Regions from separate parts of the Cytobacillus sp. FSL M8-0252 genome, predicted to be linked through region 1. Evidence: riboswitches for the same ligand, from Rfam matches in the RefSeq annotation. Region 1 holds a riboswitch; each other region holds the start of a gene.
What was found. A riboswitch is a leader RNA that binds a small molecule or an ion and turns the genes downstream of it on or off. The one in region 1 is predicted to bind S-adenosylmethionine.
Positions count from the first base shown of each region.

Region 2: another riboswitch for S-adenosylmethionine. It lies ahead of MKX83_RS08555 (LLM class flavin-dependent oxidoreductase); the one in region 1 lies ahead of MKX83_RS05875 (MetQ/NlpA family ABC transporter substrate-binding protein).
Region 3: another riboswitch for S-adenosylmethionine. It lies ahead of MKX83_RS19960 (methionine ABC transporter ATP-binding protein); the one in region 1 lies ahead of MKX83_RS05875 (MetQ/NlpA family ABC transporter substrate-binding protein).
Region 4: another riboswitch for S-adenosylmethionine. It lies ahead of metK (methionine adenosyltransferase); the one in region 1 lies ahead of MKX83_RS05875 (MetQ/NlpA family ABC transporter substrate-binding protein).

Region 1 is NZ_JBBOWZ010000001.1:1,123,821-1,127,062, reverse strand. It holds gene MKX83_RS05885 (hypothetical protein) at 1-128, opposite strand, end outside; gene MKX83_RS05880 (aminoglycoside phosphotransferase family protein) at 217-1,080, shown strand; gene MKX83_RS05875 (MetQ/NlpA family ABC transporter substrate-binding protein) at 1,163-1,987, opposite strand; SAM riboswitch class I at 2,076-2,186, opposite strand; gene MKX83_RS05870 (pyridoxal phosphate-dependent aminotransferase) at 2,427-3,242, shown strand, end outside.
Region 2 is NZ_JBBOWZ010000001.1:1,654,148-1,657,389, forward strand. It holds gene MKX83_RS08550 (fatty acid--CoA ligase family protein) at 1-1,469, shown strand, start outside; SAM riboswitch class I at 1,531-1,642, shown strand; gene MKX83_RS08555 (LLM class flavin-dependent oxidoreductase) at 1,801-3,198, shown strand; gene MKX83_RS08560 (MetQ/NlpA family ABC transporter substrate-binding protein) at 3,216-3,242, shown strand, end outside.
Region 3 is NZ_JBBOWZ010000001.1:3,950,600-3,953,841, forward strand. It holds gene MKX83_RS19955 (methionine ABC transporter permease) at 1-545, opposite strand, end outside; gene MKX83_RS19960 (methionine ABC transporter ATP-binding protein) at 538-1,563, opposite strand; SAM riboswitch class I at 1,677-1,781, opposite strand; gene MKX83_RS19965 (O-acetylhomoserine aminocarboxypropyltransferase/cysteine synthase family protein) at 1,869-3,185, opposite strand.
Region 4 is NZ_JBBOWZ010000001.1:3,696,254-3,699,495, forward strand. It holds gene metK (methionine adenosyltransferase) at 233-1,432, opposite strand; SAM riboswitch class I at 1,733-1,858, opposite strand; gene pckA (phosphoenolpyruvate carboxykinase (ATP)) at 2,246-3,242, shown strand, end outside.

The DNA.
Region 1 (3,242 bases):
CTTTTCTCCATTGCTGCTTGTACTTCTTCTGACTGTTCTAATTCTGTATCCATTTGATTGTATTGTTGAGCTTCATTTTGAGCAGCAATAATTTTCTCATCCACTTGATTATCATACTTTTTTTCCATTGCTTTCACTCCCCTTTTATAAGATGTCTCGCCTATTTTCCCCCTCAAAAAACGATTTATACAAAATAATAAAAAAGGAGACTGTTCCATGAAGGAATTAATTAAAAACCATCTCCCGCATCTTCAGGAAATACAGATTGAAAGCAATCATTCTGGTTGGGATCATCATATTTATATTGTTAATCAAACATATGTCATCCGAATACCAAAAACAAAACAAGTATTAGTGAAAATAAAAAAGGAAATAAAGCTACTTCACCAGCTCTCATATCTTTCTTCCATTATTGAAATACCAAATTATCTTCCATTTTATAATAAAGACGGACAAATGATTGGTGTTTTTTACCACTTCATTAAAGGACAAGCATTATCTCATTCATTGATTACTCCTCCTTTATATGAAGCCAAGCGGTTAGGAACATTTCTTACAGAATTACATCGTCTGGATATAGATGAAGCAAAGAAATGTAATATAGAAGAACTACATAGTGAAAATTATTGGGCGCAATTACATCAAGCCCTGATTAAAAAAATATTTCCGTTCTTAAAAGACGCAGAAAAAGAAGAAATTGATAAAATGTTTTTAGCGGTGTCAAAATTTAAAGAAGCAAAAGTGGTGATTCATGGTGATCTAACAAGTGCCAATATCCTTTATCATCCAAGCAAAAAGGAAATATCAGGAATTATAGACTTTACAGATACGCAAATAGGGGACCCGGCGTTTGACTTTGCAGGGCTATATTGGGATTTCGGAGATCAATTCACCAAAGAAGCTCTCGCATCTTATCAAACAAAATTCAATAAAGATGAAATGTATAGAAGAGTCACTTCCTTTTACGGCTTACAACCAATATTTCACAAATGGTTGAAAAACGTCAATGACCAGGATGAAAAAGTTGTTCGACAATCCATAAGTACAGGAATGACCAAAATACAAATTATGCACAGATAAGTTTAACAGTATTCTACAACTATTATTAGAAACCGGACAAATCCATATAATTTTGTCCGGTTTCTTGCTTATTATTACTTCGTTATTTCATCCACGCTGGCTTTCCAAATCCTTGAAACTCTTCGTCGATAATTTTTTCAAATTCTGCAGACTCGACCACTTCTTTTAAGTCTTTCGCATATTGTTTATCTTCAAAGTCTGCTTTAACTGCAACCACGTTGCGATAATCATCAAGCATATTTTCTAGTGCTAATGCACTTAATAAGTCCATATCGGCTGCCAACGCAAAGTTACCAGGAACTGCAGCAAGATCCACACCCTCAAGAGATCTTGGTAATTGTCCTGCTTCAATCGGTTGAAAAACTAAATTCTTTTTATTCTCCTTCACATCTTTTTCAGATACTGTTAGTGGATCGGCGTTTTCATCAATCGTAATTAGACCTTCGTCATTTAACGTATTTAAAGCGCGTGCTGCATTCGTTGGGTCATTTGGAATAGCAATGGTTGCACCGTCTTTAATCTCATCAATTGAATTAAACACATTCGAGTAAATCCCCATTGGGGCTGTTGGTACAATAATTAATGGTGCTAAGTCCATGTTATTTTCTTTCTCAAAATTCTCCAAGTAAATTGTATGTTGGAAAAGGTTAGCTTGTATATCATCTTCATTTAAAGCTTTGTTAGGTTGGATATAATCGCTAAACTCTACGACAGTTACTTTATATCCTTTTTCCTCTAGACCAGGTACAATAGCTTTTTTCAACATATCACTATAAGGACCGGCAGTAGCACCAATTTTTAGTTCTTTCGTTTCATCCACCTTTTCTCCACTCGTGTCTGAACCTCCGCCACATGCTGTTAGTAAACAAACAGTTGCAATGAATAAAACAATTAGCCACTTTCTCATTATGTTTCCTCCCCATAGCTGTAACCAGAATTTTAACCAATAAAAAAAGCCACTATTCATCATCTGAAAGAGGCATTGGTTTTATTCCGCCTTATCTTTCAGAATGAATGGATATCATTCTGCAGGAATTGGCACCTTCCCAATATTGGGGGTTGCCGGACGTCATAGGGCCTAGTCCCTCAGTCTCTCTGGATAAGCTTTTCATTTAATTTTTATGATATGATATTACTACTCTCTTTTATTTTTGTCAATGTTCGAAATAATGCTACATCCAATCTCCCAAGAAAATGGGTTTAGTGATCCAACTACCTTTCCTTTATTCTTTTAAAACAAAAAAGGAAATCGAATATTTCCTTTTATATAAAATTAACTGGACAATTTGTCTTTTTGGTTATAAAATGCGTTCGTATATAGATTAAATGAATGAAGGTGGATTAAAATGGAATTATCGCATCGTTTGAAGCAATTACCTCAACAATTTTTTGCTTCCCTTGTTCAAAAAGTTGCTGCTGCAAAACTTGAAGGCAGAGATGTTATTAACCTAGGACAAGGCAATCCCGACCAGCCAACACCTGCACATATTGTACAATCACTTCAGCAAGCTGCAGAAGACCCAATGACACATAAATATTCTCCTTTTAGAGGAATTAATGAATTAAAGAAGGCCGCCGCTTCCTTTTATGCGCGTGAATATGGGGTAGAAATTGAGCCTGAAAAAGAAGTAGCTATCCTTTTTGGCGCAAAAGCAGGTTTAGTAGAAATTCCATTATGCCTACTCAATGAGGGAGATTTAATGCTCTTACCAGATCCAGGTTACCCTGATTATGAATCTGGTGCGGTTTTGGCAAATGTAAAATACGAAACCTTTCCTTTAAAAGAAGCAAATCAGTTTCTACCTGATTACTCGCAATTTACAGAAAAACAAAAAAAGGATGCCCGCCTACTATTTTTGAATTATCCTAATAATCCAACAGGCGCGACAGCTGATTCCACATTTTTTGAAGAAACTGTTGCTTTTGCTAAGGAAAACAACATTACCATCTTGCATGATTTTGCTTATGGTGCTATCGGCTTTGATGGAAAGAAACCTGAAAGTTTCTTAGCCACAGCCGGAGCGAAAGACGTTGGTATTGAAATGTATACATTATCAAAAACATATAATATGGCTGGGTGGAGAATTGGATTTGCAGTTGGAAATGAACAAATCATTGAAGCCATCAACCTTCTTCAAGACCATATGTATGTAAGCTTATTC
Region 2 (3,242 bases), 530 kb from region 1:
AGCTCGATGAACAAGTAACAAGGTTTGCATCAGGACTTTCGTCATTAGGTATTAAAGAAGGTGATCATATTGCCTTGCTACTTGGTAATTCGCCGCATTTTGTTATTAGTTTATATGGTGCGTTAAAGCTAGGAGCAAAGGTCATACCGATAAACCCTATCTATACGCCTGAAGAAATTGGCTATATTTTAAGAGATGGTGATGTAAAAGCGGTGATTATGCTTGAGCAATTATTACCATTAGCAGAAAAAATGCATCATTTATTAACAGATATTAAGCATTATACTGTCTGCGAAACCGGTCAAACAAGTGGACTTCCAGCTCTGGGAGATAAGTCGGTATTTCCTAAATTGAAATCGTTTTCAGAGCTTGTTTCCAATGGAGATGTAACATTTGTTGATGCAGATGTTACACCCGATGATGTCGCGATTATACTCTATACATCAGGAACAACAGGCAAACCTAAAGGAGCCATGTTAACTCATCGTAACCTGTATAGTAATGCGAGTGATGTCGCGGACTATTTGCAGATTAATGAACGTGATACGGTGATTACAACCTTACCTATGTTTCACGTGTTTTGCTTAACTGTTGCTCTGAATGCACCTCTGATAAGTGGAGCAACAATCTTAATAGACCCTAAATTTAGTCCGAAAGAAATTTTCCGTTTAGCGGAAAAATACAAGCCAACTGTTTTTGCCGGCGTGCCTACAATGTATAATTTTCTTTATCAATATCCTGAAGGCAACCCTGGTGTCTTCCAATCTATGAGATTATGTATTTCTGGAGGTGCTTCACTTCCTGTTGCATTGTTAGAAAATTTTGAGAAGAAATTCAATGTGGTTATTTCTGAAGGCTATGGCTTATCAGAAGCTTCTCCGGTCACATGCTTTAACCCACTAGATCGTCCACGGAAACCGGGGTCGATTGGCACATCTATTATTCATGTTGAAAATAGAGTAGTTAATGAATTAGGAGAAGAGGTCGCTGTAGGTGAAGTAGGGGAGCTTGTTGTGAAAGGCCCTAACGTTATGAAAGGATATTACAAAATGCCTGAAGAAACATCTGCCTGTTTAAAGGAAAATTGGTTATATACAGGTGACTTAGCTAAGAGGGACGAAGAAGGATACTTCTACATTGTTGACCGTAAGAAAGATATGATAATTGTTGGTGGCTATAATGTGTATCCAAGGGAAGTAGAAGAGGTTTTTTATGACCATCCTGACATTGTAGAAGCGGCTGTTTTAGGTGTACCTGATCAGAATACAGGAGAAAAAGTTTTAGCCTATATTGTACCTAAAACTGAAAATTTAACAGAGGCACATTTATTGACTTATTGTAAAGAAAAGTTAGCCAAATACAAAATTCCTTCCTCTATAGAATTTTTAGAAGAATTGCCGAAGAATACAACAGGAAAGATACTGCGACGTGCTCTTAAGAAAAAGGTACTAGAAAATCAGGAAGCATAAGTTAAAAAACATGTTGACAAAAGATTCTAAATATTTTAGAGTAACTATATCAATTAAATAACCACTATCTAGAGAGGTGGAGGGACTGGCCCTACGAAGCCTCGGCAACAGACTTAGCATTGCAAGTACTGTGCCAATTCCAGCAAGCTAGCATTTAGCTTGAAAGATAGGAAGAGAATGAAATATTTATGAGCGTACGTTACCTCTTCCTTTTTGGAAGAGGTTTTTTTATGGCTGATTGGACCACCAAAAGCGATAAACATTCTTAGCACAATTGATAAATACATTATTATGCTTCTTTTGTAGAAGTATTAGAGGAGGTAATGGCAGTATGAGTTATAAAAAACAAATGATATTGAATGCATTTGAAATGACAAGTGCAATGCACAATTCTCATGGGCTATGGAAGCATAAAGATTCCAAACGACATCGTGCCTATAAAGATATTAATTATTGGATGGAATTAGCCAAAACACTCGAGAAGGGAAAATTCGATGCTGTCTTTTTTGCGGATGTATTAGGTGTTTATGATACGTATAAAGAAAGTAAAGAACCTTCAATTAACGATGGATTACAGTTTCCTGTTAATGATGGGGCGTTTGTCATCCCTGCTATGGCAGCAGTGACAGAGCATCTGTCATTTGCATTAACGGTGAGTACAACATATGAGCCACCTTTTGGGCAGGCAAGACGGTTTTCCACATTAGATCATTTGACAAAAGGAAGAGTGGCATGGAATATCGTTACTTCTTATCTTCCTAATGCAGCAAGAAATTTTGGTTTCAAAGATATGATCAAACACGATAAGCGTTATGAAATTGCCGATGAATATATGGATGTCGTTTATAAACTGTGGGAATCAAGCTGGGAAGATGGAGCAGTGATAGAAGATACAGAACAAGGGGTATTAATCGACCGTAAGAAAATCCATGAAATTCACCATAAAGGAGAATATTTTGATGTCGAAGGACCGCATTTAACAGAACCGTCACAACAAAGAACACCTGTTTTATATCAAGCAGGGACTTCTCCTAAAGGACGTGCTTTTGCAGCAAAACATGCAGAATGTGTATTTGTAGGTGGGCCAACACCTGAAAGAGTAAGACATTATACAGAGGATATTCGAAAACAAGCGGAAGAATATGGCAGGAATCCGGAAGATATTAAAATATTCACTTTCCTAACAGTCATCGTAGGTAAGACAACTGAAGAAGCGGAAGAGAAATTTGCTGAATACAACCAATTATGGAGTGCAGATGCAGCGAAAGCACAGTTTGGGGGCGCAAGCGGTTATAATGTTGCGGAATTTACAAAGGATGAGTTAGATAACCCATTTGAATTTAAAGCTACAGAGCATGGGCATTATAAAGCTGCTTCATTAACGAAAGATGCGAAGAAAAAACTATCGATTAAAGAAGCGATTTCAAAATTAGAAGGATTAGATAGAGACAATATAATTGTCGGCAATCCATCAGAAGTAGCAGACCAAATTCAATATCAGTTTGAAGCCTCTGGTGTCGATGGTTTTAATTTAAATCATTTAGTAACGCCAGCAGATTTGGAAGATTTTATTGAGCTTGTTATTCCGATTCTACAAGAACGTGGTTTATATAAAAAGGAATACAAAAAGGGTACGTTAAGAGAAAAGCTTTTTACTCATGGCTCGCCCCTTTTACCGAGTGGTCATCCAGGAAGTAAATATCGTAAAGGTGAAAAGATAAATAATTAAAATAAGAGGTGAAGGGTATGAGAAAAGTTTGGTTATTATTTTTT
Region 3 (3,242 bases), 2.8 Mb from region 1:
TAGGCAAGGTTACCTAATCCTCCTGCACCTATGACACCTGCCATTGCCGTATATCCGACTAGCGCAATCGCTGTAACGGTAATACCCGAAACAAGCGCTGGCATAGATTCAGGGATGAGTACTTTCCATATGATTGTACTTGTTTTTGCACCCATCGATTTAGAGGCTTCAATGACACCTTTATCAATTTCACGTAAGCCAATTTCCACCATTCTTGCATAGAAAGGTGCTGCACCAATAATGAGTGCTGGTAATGCTGCATTTTCACCAATCATTGTCCCTAAAATCATTTTTGTGAAAGGGATTAATAACACAATCAAGATTAAAAACGGAATGGATCGAAAGACATTGACGAATGCCGCAATAATCTTATTAACTAGCTGATTTTGCCATATATTACCTTTAGAGGTTAAGAACAAAAGTAATCCAAGAATAATTCCTAAAATAAACGTGGCTATAACAGAAATACTTGTCATATATAAAGTTTCTTTTGTTGCTTCCCACATTCTTTCCCAATCCACATTTGGTAGCCATTCATTAAGCATGGGAAATCACCTCCACGCCAACCTTCTGCGAATGAATATATTCAATCGCGCGGGTAACCTCATCCGACTCTCCATCTATATGAATAAATAAGGTACCGTAAGAGCCACTTTGTGTTTGGGATATCTTTCCTTGTAATACATTCACTGTTACATTGTAGTGGCGAATTAAGTTTGTGATTAATGGTTGTTCCGCTGAACCACCTACAAATCCAAGTTGAACAATTTGGCCATTTGGATAAGCACTCAGTAAATGTGTAATCGTTTCCTTCGTTTCTTCCGGTTCGGTCACTTGTTGAACAAATCGCTTCGTAATAGGTTCTTTTGGCTTTTGGAACACATCTAGCACTTCGCCAATTTCAACAATTCTTCCACCTTCCATGACAGCCACACGGTGGCAAATCTTGCGAATGACATGCATTTCATGCGTAATTAACACAATAGTTAACCCTAAACGTTCATTAATATCAACAAGTAAGTCGAGAATACTATCAGTTGTTTGCGGATCTAGAGCACTTGTCGCCTCATCACATAACAGTACTTTAGGATTATTGGCAAGTGCTCTAGCAATACCTACTCGCTGTTTTTGTCCACCGCTTAATTGCGAGGGATAGGCATCCTCTCGACCATCTAGTCCAACCAATTTAATTAATTCATTAACTCTCTCTAGTCGCGCTTTCTTAGGTACACCAGCAATTTCTAATGGAAACGCAATGTTTTCTCGTACTGTTCGAGACCACAATAAATTAAAATGTTGGAAAATCATGCTTATTTCTTGTCTAGCCTTTCTTAAGCTAGCACCTTTTATGCGAGAAACTTCATTCCCAGCTACAGATACAACGCCTTCAGTCGGGATTTCAAGTCCATTTAACATACGAATCAATGTACTTTTACCCGCACCACTGTATCCGATTACACCGAATATTTCACCCTCGTTAATTTCGAGGTTAACATTGTCTACTGCATTTACTTTCCCGTTTTTCGTTGAGAAAATCTTTTTTACATCTTTTATTGAAATCATTTTATACTTCACCTCTTCAATCCAGAAAAACCAACACATTTATAGCATATCCATTGTTTATAAAAAAAGCCTTCCTGCTTATGAGCAGAAAGGCTTGTTATGAAAATTCCTTTCTCTCATCTTTCAAAGCTAATGCTTTGAGTGAATTGGCACCATTTCAATTAAATGACGGTTGCCGGGCTTCAAAGGGCACTTCCCTCCACCTCTCTAAATAAGAGCAAACTATGAATATATTGAATTTTTTTGTGTACCTGTGTAATAGTATCATGTCATTGAAGTAGGTGTCAAATCTGAAATAATAGTTGTTAGACCCTTATATTTAATGAAGCAATACCGGTTGCCGCTTCAATAGCAGATTCAAGATCATCGATCAAATCTTCTACATTTTCAATTCCAATTGATAATCGGATTAAGTCTTCAGGTACACCTGCTTGTTTTAACCCATCCTGATTAAGTTGTTGATGCGTTGTGCTTGCTGGATGTATAATAAGACTTTTTGCATCACCTACATTCGCTACATGTGCGAACAGCTCAACCGAATTAATAACCTTCGCACCTGCTTCACGCCCACCAGATATGCCAAAAACGACAACTGCCCCTGCACCTTTAGATAAATATTTGTCTGCTAATTCTTTATTAGGATGGTTGTCATCGCCCGGATAAAGTACCCAATTAACAGCAGGATGATTATTTAAATATTGCACAATTTTTTTCGTATTAGCAATATGTTCTTTCATTCGAACCGTTAACGTTTCTAAACCTAACGTAAATTGGAAGGCGCTTTGTGCACTTAGTGCTGGACCTAAATCTCTTAGAAGCTGCACTCTCGCTTTAGTAATATATGCTACAGGGCCCAGTGCCTCACTATATACTATATCGTTATAGCTTGTATCCGGCTGACTTAATCCTGGATACTTCTCTGAGTTCCAATCAAATTTACCACCGTCAACAATGATCCCCCCCATTGTCGTCCCATTCCCAAGTAACCATTTCGTTGCAGAGTGAACAACAATGTCTGCGCCATGCTCAATTGGCCGACATAGATAAGGAGTTGCAAATGTGTTATCAACCACTAACGGCACACCATGTTCATGGGCGATATTTGAAACTGTTTCAATATCTAGTACTTGTAAACTCGGGTTACCAATGGTTTCGGCAAATACAGCTCGTGTCTTCTCATTGATTGCTGCTCGTAGTTCCTCTTCATTATTAATATCGATAAGCCTAACGTTGATGCCGTACTTTGGTAAAGTGACTGTAAATAAATTATATGTACCTCCATATAAATTAGAGGCAGCTACAATTTCATCACCCGCTTGAACAATATTAAGAAGAGCTAAGTAAATGGCTGCTTGCCCGCTTGCTAATGCTAATGCGCCTGTTCCCCCTTCTAACAATGCAACTCTTTCCTCAAACACAGTAACCGTTGGATTATGAATACGAGAATAAATATATCCTGTTTCTTTTAAGCCAAATAAGTCTTGCGCATGCTCTGTATTCTGGAATTGATAAGCATTATTTTGATAGATTGGGACCGCTCTTGCCCCTGTTACTGGATCAGGTTTTAGCCCACCATGAACACCAATTGTTTCAAATCGAAGTTGCTTTTCTTTTTCTGCCATTTTACATCTCTCCTCTTTTTTAAATTGGAAAGAAAAGACGACCAAAAACCCTCTTCA
Region 4 (3,242 bases), 2.6 Mb from region 1:
AAGGGTTTTTGTCCATTATTAGGGGGCTTAAAATATTATATTTATTTGCTACTGTAATATCTAAAAAAACGACTTTTACTCTTCTATCTTTGGCTATTCCACTTCTTGATGTACGAGCTAATCGCTTTGGCTCAATTGTACGTTTATTAAAATTTAACGATAGCCCCTTTTCCACATAAAAAAACTGTAGAAAACTCATTAAAGGAGTTTTCTACAGCCATAATTTTCTAATTTATTTTAAAGCTTCCTTACGCAATTCTTCCGCTTTATCTGTGCGCTCCCAAGGTAAATCAATATCTGTACGACCAAAATGTCCATAAGCAGCTGTTTGCTTGTAAATCGGACGGCGTAAATCAAGCATTTTGATAATACCAGCAGGACGGAGGTCAAAATTGTTTCTAACAACTTCAACTAAAACATCCTCAGATACTACTCCAGTTCCAAATGTATCAATACTGATGGATACCGGCTGAGCAACACCAATTGCATATGCTAATTGTACTTCCGCTTTGTCAGCTAGTCCAGCAGCAACGATATTCTTTGCTACATAGCGAGCTGCGTAAGCAGCTGAACGGTCAACTTTCGTTGCATCCTTACCAGAGAATGCACCACCACCGTGACGTGCATAACCGCCGTATGTGTCAACGATAATTTTTCTACCAGTTAAGCCAGCATCACCTTGAGGTCCACCAATAACGAAGCGACCTGTTGGGTTGATGAAGTATTTTGTGTTTTCATCAATTAATTCAGTAGGAACAACTGGGTTAATTACATGCTCTTTTAAATTGCGTTGAATTTGCTCTAAACTAATTTCTGGATGGTGCTGCGTAGAGATAACAATTGTATCAATACGTACAGGTTTGTTGTTTTCATCATATTCTACTGTTACTTGTGTTTTACCATCTGGGCGAAGGTAAGGTAAGATTTCCTCTTTTCTTACTTCAGCTAAACGGCGAGAAAGTTTATGAGCTAATGAAATAGGTAATGGCATAAGCTCTTTTGTTTCATTACATGCAAAGCCAAACATTAAACCTTGATCTCCAGCACCAATGGCTTCAATTTCTGCATCAGTCATCTGTCCTTCACGCGCTTCTAATGCTTGGTCTACACCCATAGCAATATCAGCTGACTGTTCATCAATAGAAGTTAATACAGCACATGTTTCAGAGTCAAAGCCATATTTTGCACGTGTATAACCAATTTCCTTAATGGTTTCACGAACGATTTTTGGAATATCTACATATGTGGATGTAGTGATTTCTCCTGCAACCAATACAAGACCTGTAGTAACAGACGTTTCCGCAGCAACCCTCGCATTTGGGTCCTGTGATAAAATAGCATCTAATATTGCATCAGATATTTGGTCACTGATCTTATCCGGATGACCTTCAGTTACTGATTCAGAAGTAAACAATCTACGTTTTGTTGACATCTGACTTCCTCCTTATTTATCGAATCAATAAGACTTTATTATAGTCTTTATTTTTGATACGGAACTCATTCCCTTATTTGAATCTTCATTATTTATGGGCCAATGTTTATCTCATACCCTTAATAACCTATGCGCTAACTTGGAATATTGAGAATAAAATGGTTGGTCTTTTTCCCATACATAAATAGTACATTCCAAAAGCCGCTCCTCGTATTCGCCAACATCATGTTAAAAAGCATGAAAAAAAACCTCTTCTCTGATTTAGTGAAAAGGTTGAAGCAAAATGATTCGCGCCTTTCACTCTTATCGTTCAAGGATAGTGAGTAATAAATCCTTGCATCAGGTTAGCACCTTTGCTCATGAAAATGTAGTTGGCAGGTTGCTGGGTTTCATAGGGCCTGTCCCTCCACCAGCTCGGGATAAGAGAGTATCCGTTCAAGGATTCATCATAACTTACACATGGAATATAGTCAAATGTTTTTCATTAACAATTCAATGTAAAAATTGTCATATCCGACTCTATAAACTTTAGTTTTGATAACGGATAATTTTAGTTAAGATCATACCGTTCTTTTTCCTTAATATATATAAAAATTACATTAAATTTGCTGATTATCCTTTTTAAATTTGCAAAAGCTATTTATAATGAATACTGCCTGTATTTGTGACAATTTCATTAATTATATAAAAATGATTTATATAGTATAGACTGAATGAATAAATGTGTTATACTATTTTTGAAGAAATAATCACAAATAGCGACTGAGATGCATATCTCTTAAATAATATTATATAAAGGAAGGTATTCATCAGATGAATTCTGTATCGATAACTGAGTTAAATGATTTACTAAAAGGCGAAAACATCCAAGTTCAATTATCTGTGCCGCAACTAGTTGAAAAAGTATTAAACAGAAACGAAGGTGTTCTTACATCTACCGGTGCAATTCGCGCGACAACAGGTAAGTATACAGGTCGTTCACCTAAAGACAAATATACTGTTGAAGAAGCAAGCTCTAAAGATAAAATTGACTGGGGAAGTGTGAACCAACCAATTTCTGAAGCAGTCTTCAATAACTTATACAACAAGGTGATTGCTTTCTTAAAAGAGAAAGAAGAAGTTTTCGTATTCAAAGGATTTGCTGGTGCGGATAAAAAACACCGTATGCCAATCCAAGTAATTAATGAATATGCTTGGCATAACCTTTTTGCACACCAATTGTTTATTCGTCCTACAGAAGAAGATTTATTAGATCACGAATCTGAATTTACAGTTATTTCAGCACCTAATTTCAAAGCAGACCCAGCAGTTGACGGTACAGCTTCAGAAACTTTTATCATCGTTTCATTCGAACGCCGTATTGTACTTATTGGTGGTACTGAGTATGCTGGTGAGATGAAAAAATCTATTTTCTCTGTTATGAACTACATGCTTCCTGAAAATGGAATTCTCCCTATGCACTGTTCAGCCAATGTTGGCCGCGAAGGTGATGTTGCTTTATTCTTTGGCCTTTCCGGAACTGGTAAAACAACATTATCAGCTGATCCCAACCGTCGTTTAATCGGTGATGATGAGCATGGCTGGTCTCCAAATGGAGTATTCAACATTGAAGGTGGCTGCTATGCGAAGTGTATCGACCTTACACGTGAAAAAGAACCACAAATTTTCGATGCCATCCGTTTTGGCGCTGTACTTGAGAATGTTGTATTAGACAAAGAAACACGCGTAGCAGATTATGCGGACAATACGCTAACGGAAAACACGCGTGCGGCTTACCAATTACAAGCAATTGACAATATTGTTGACCCGA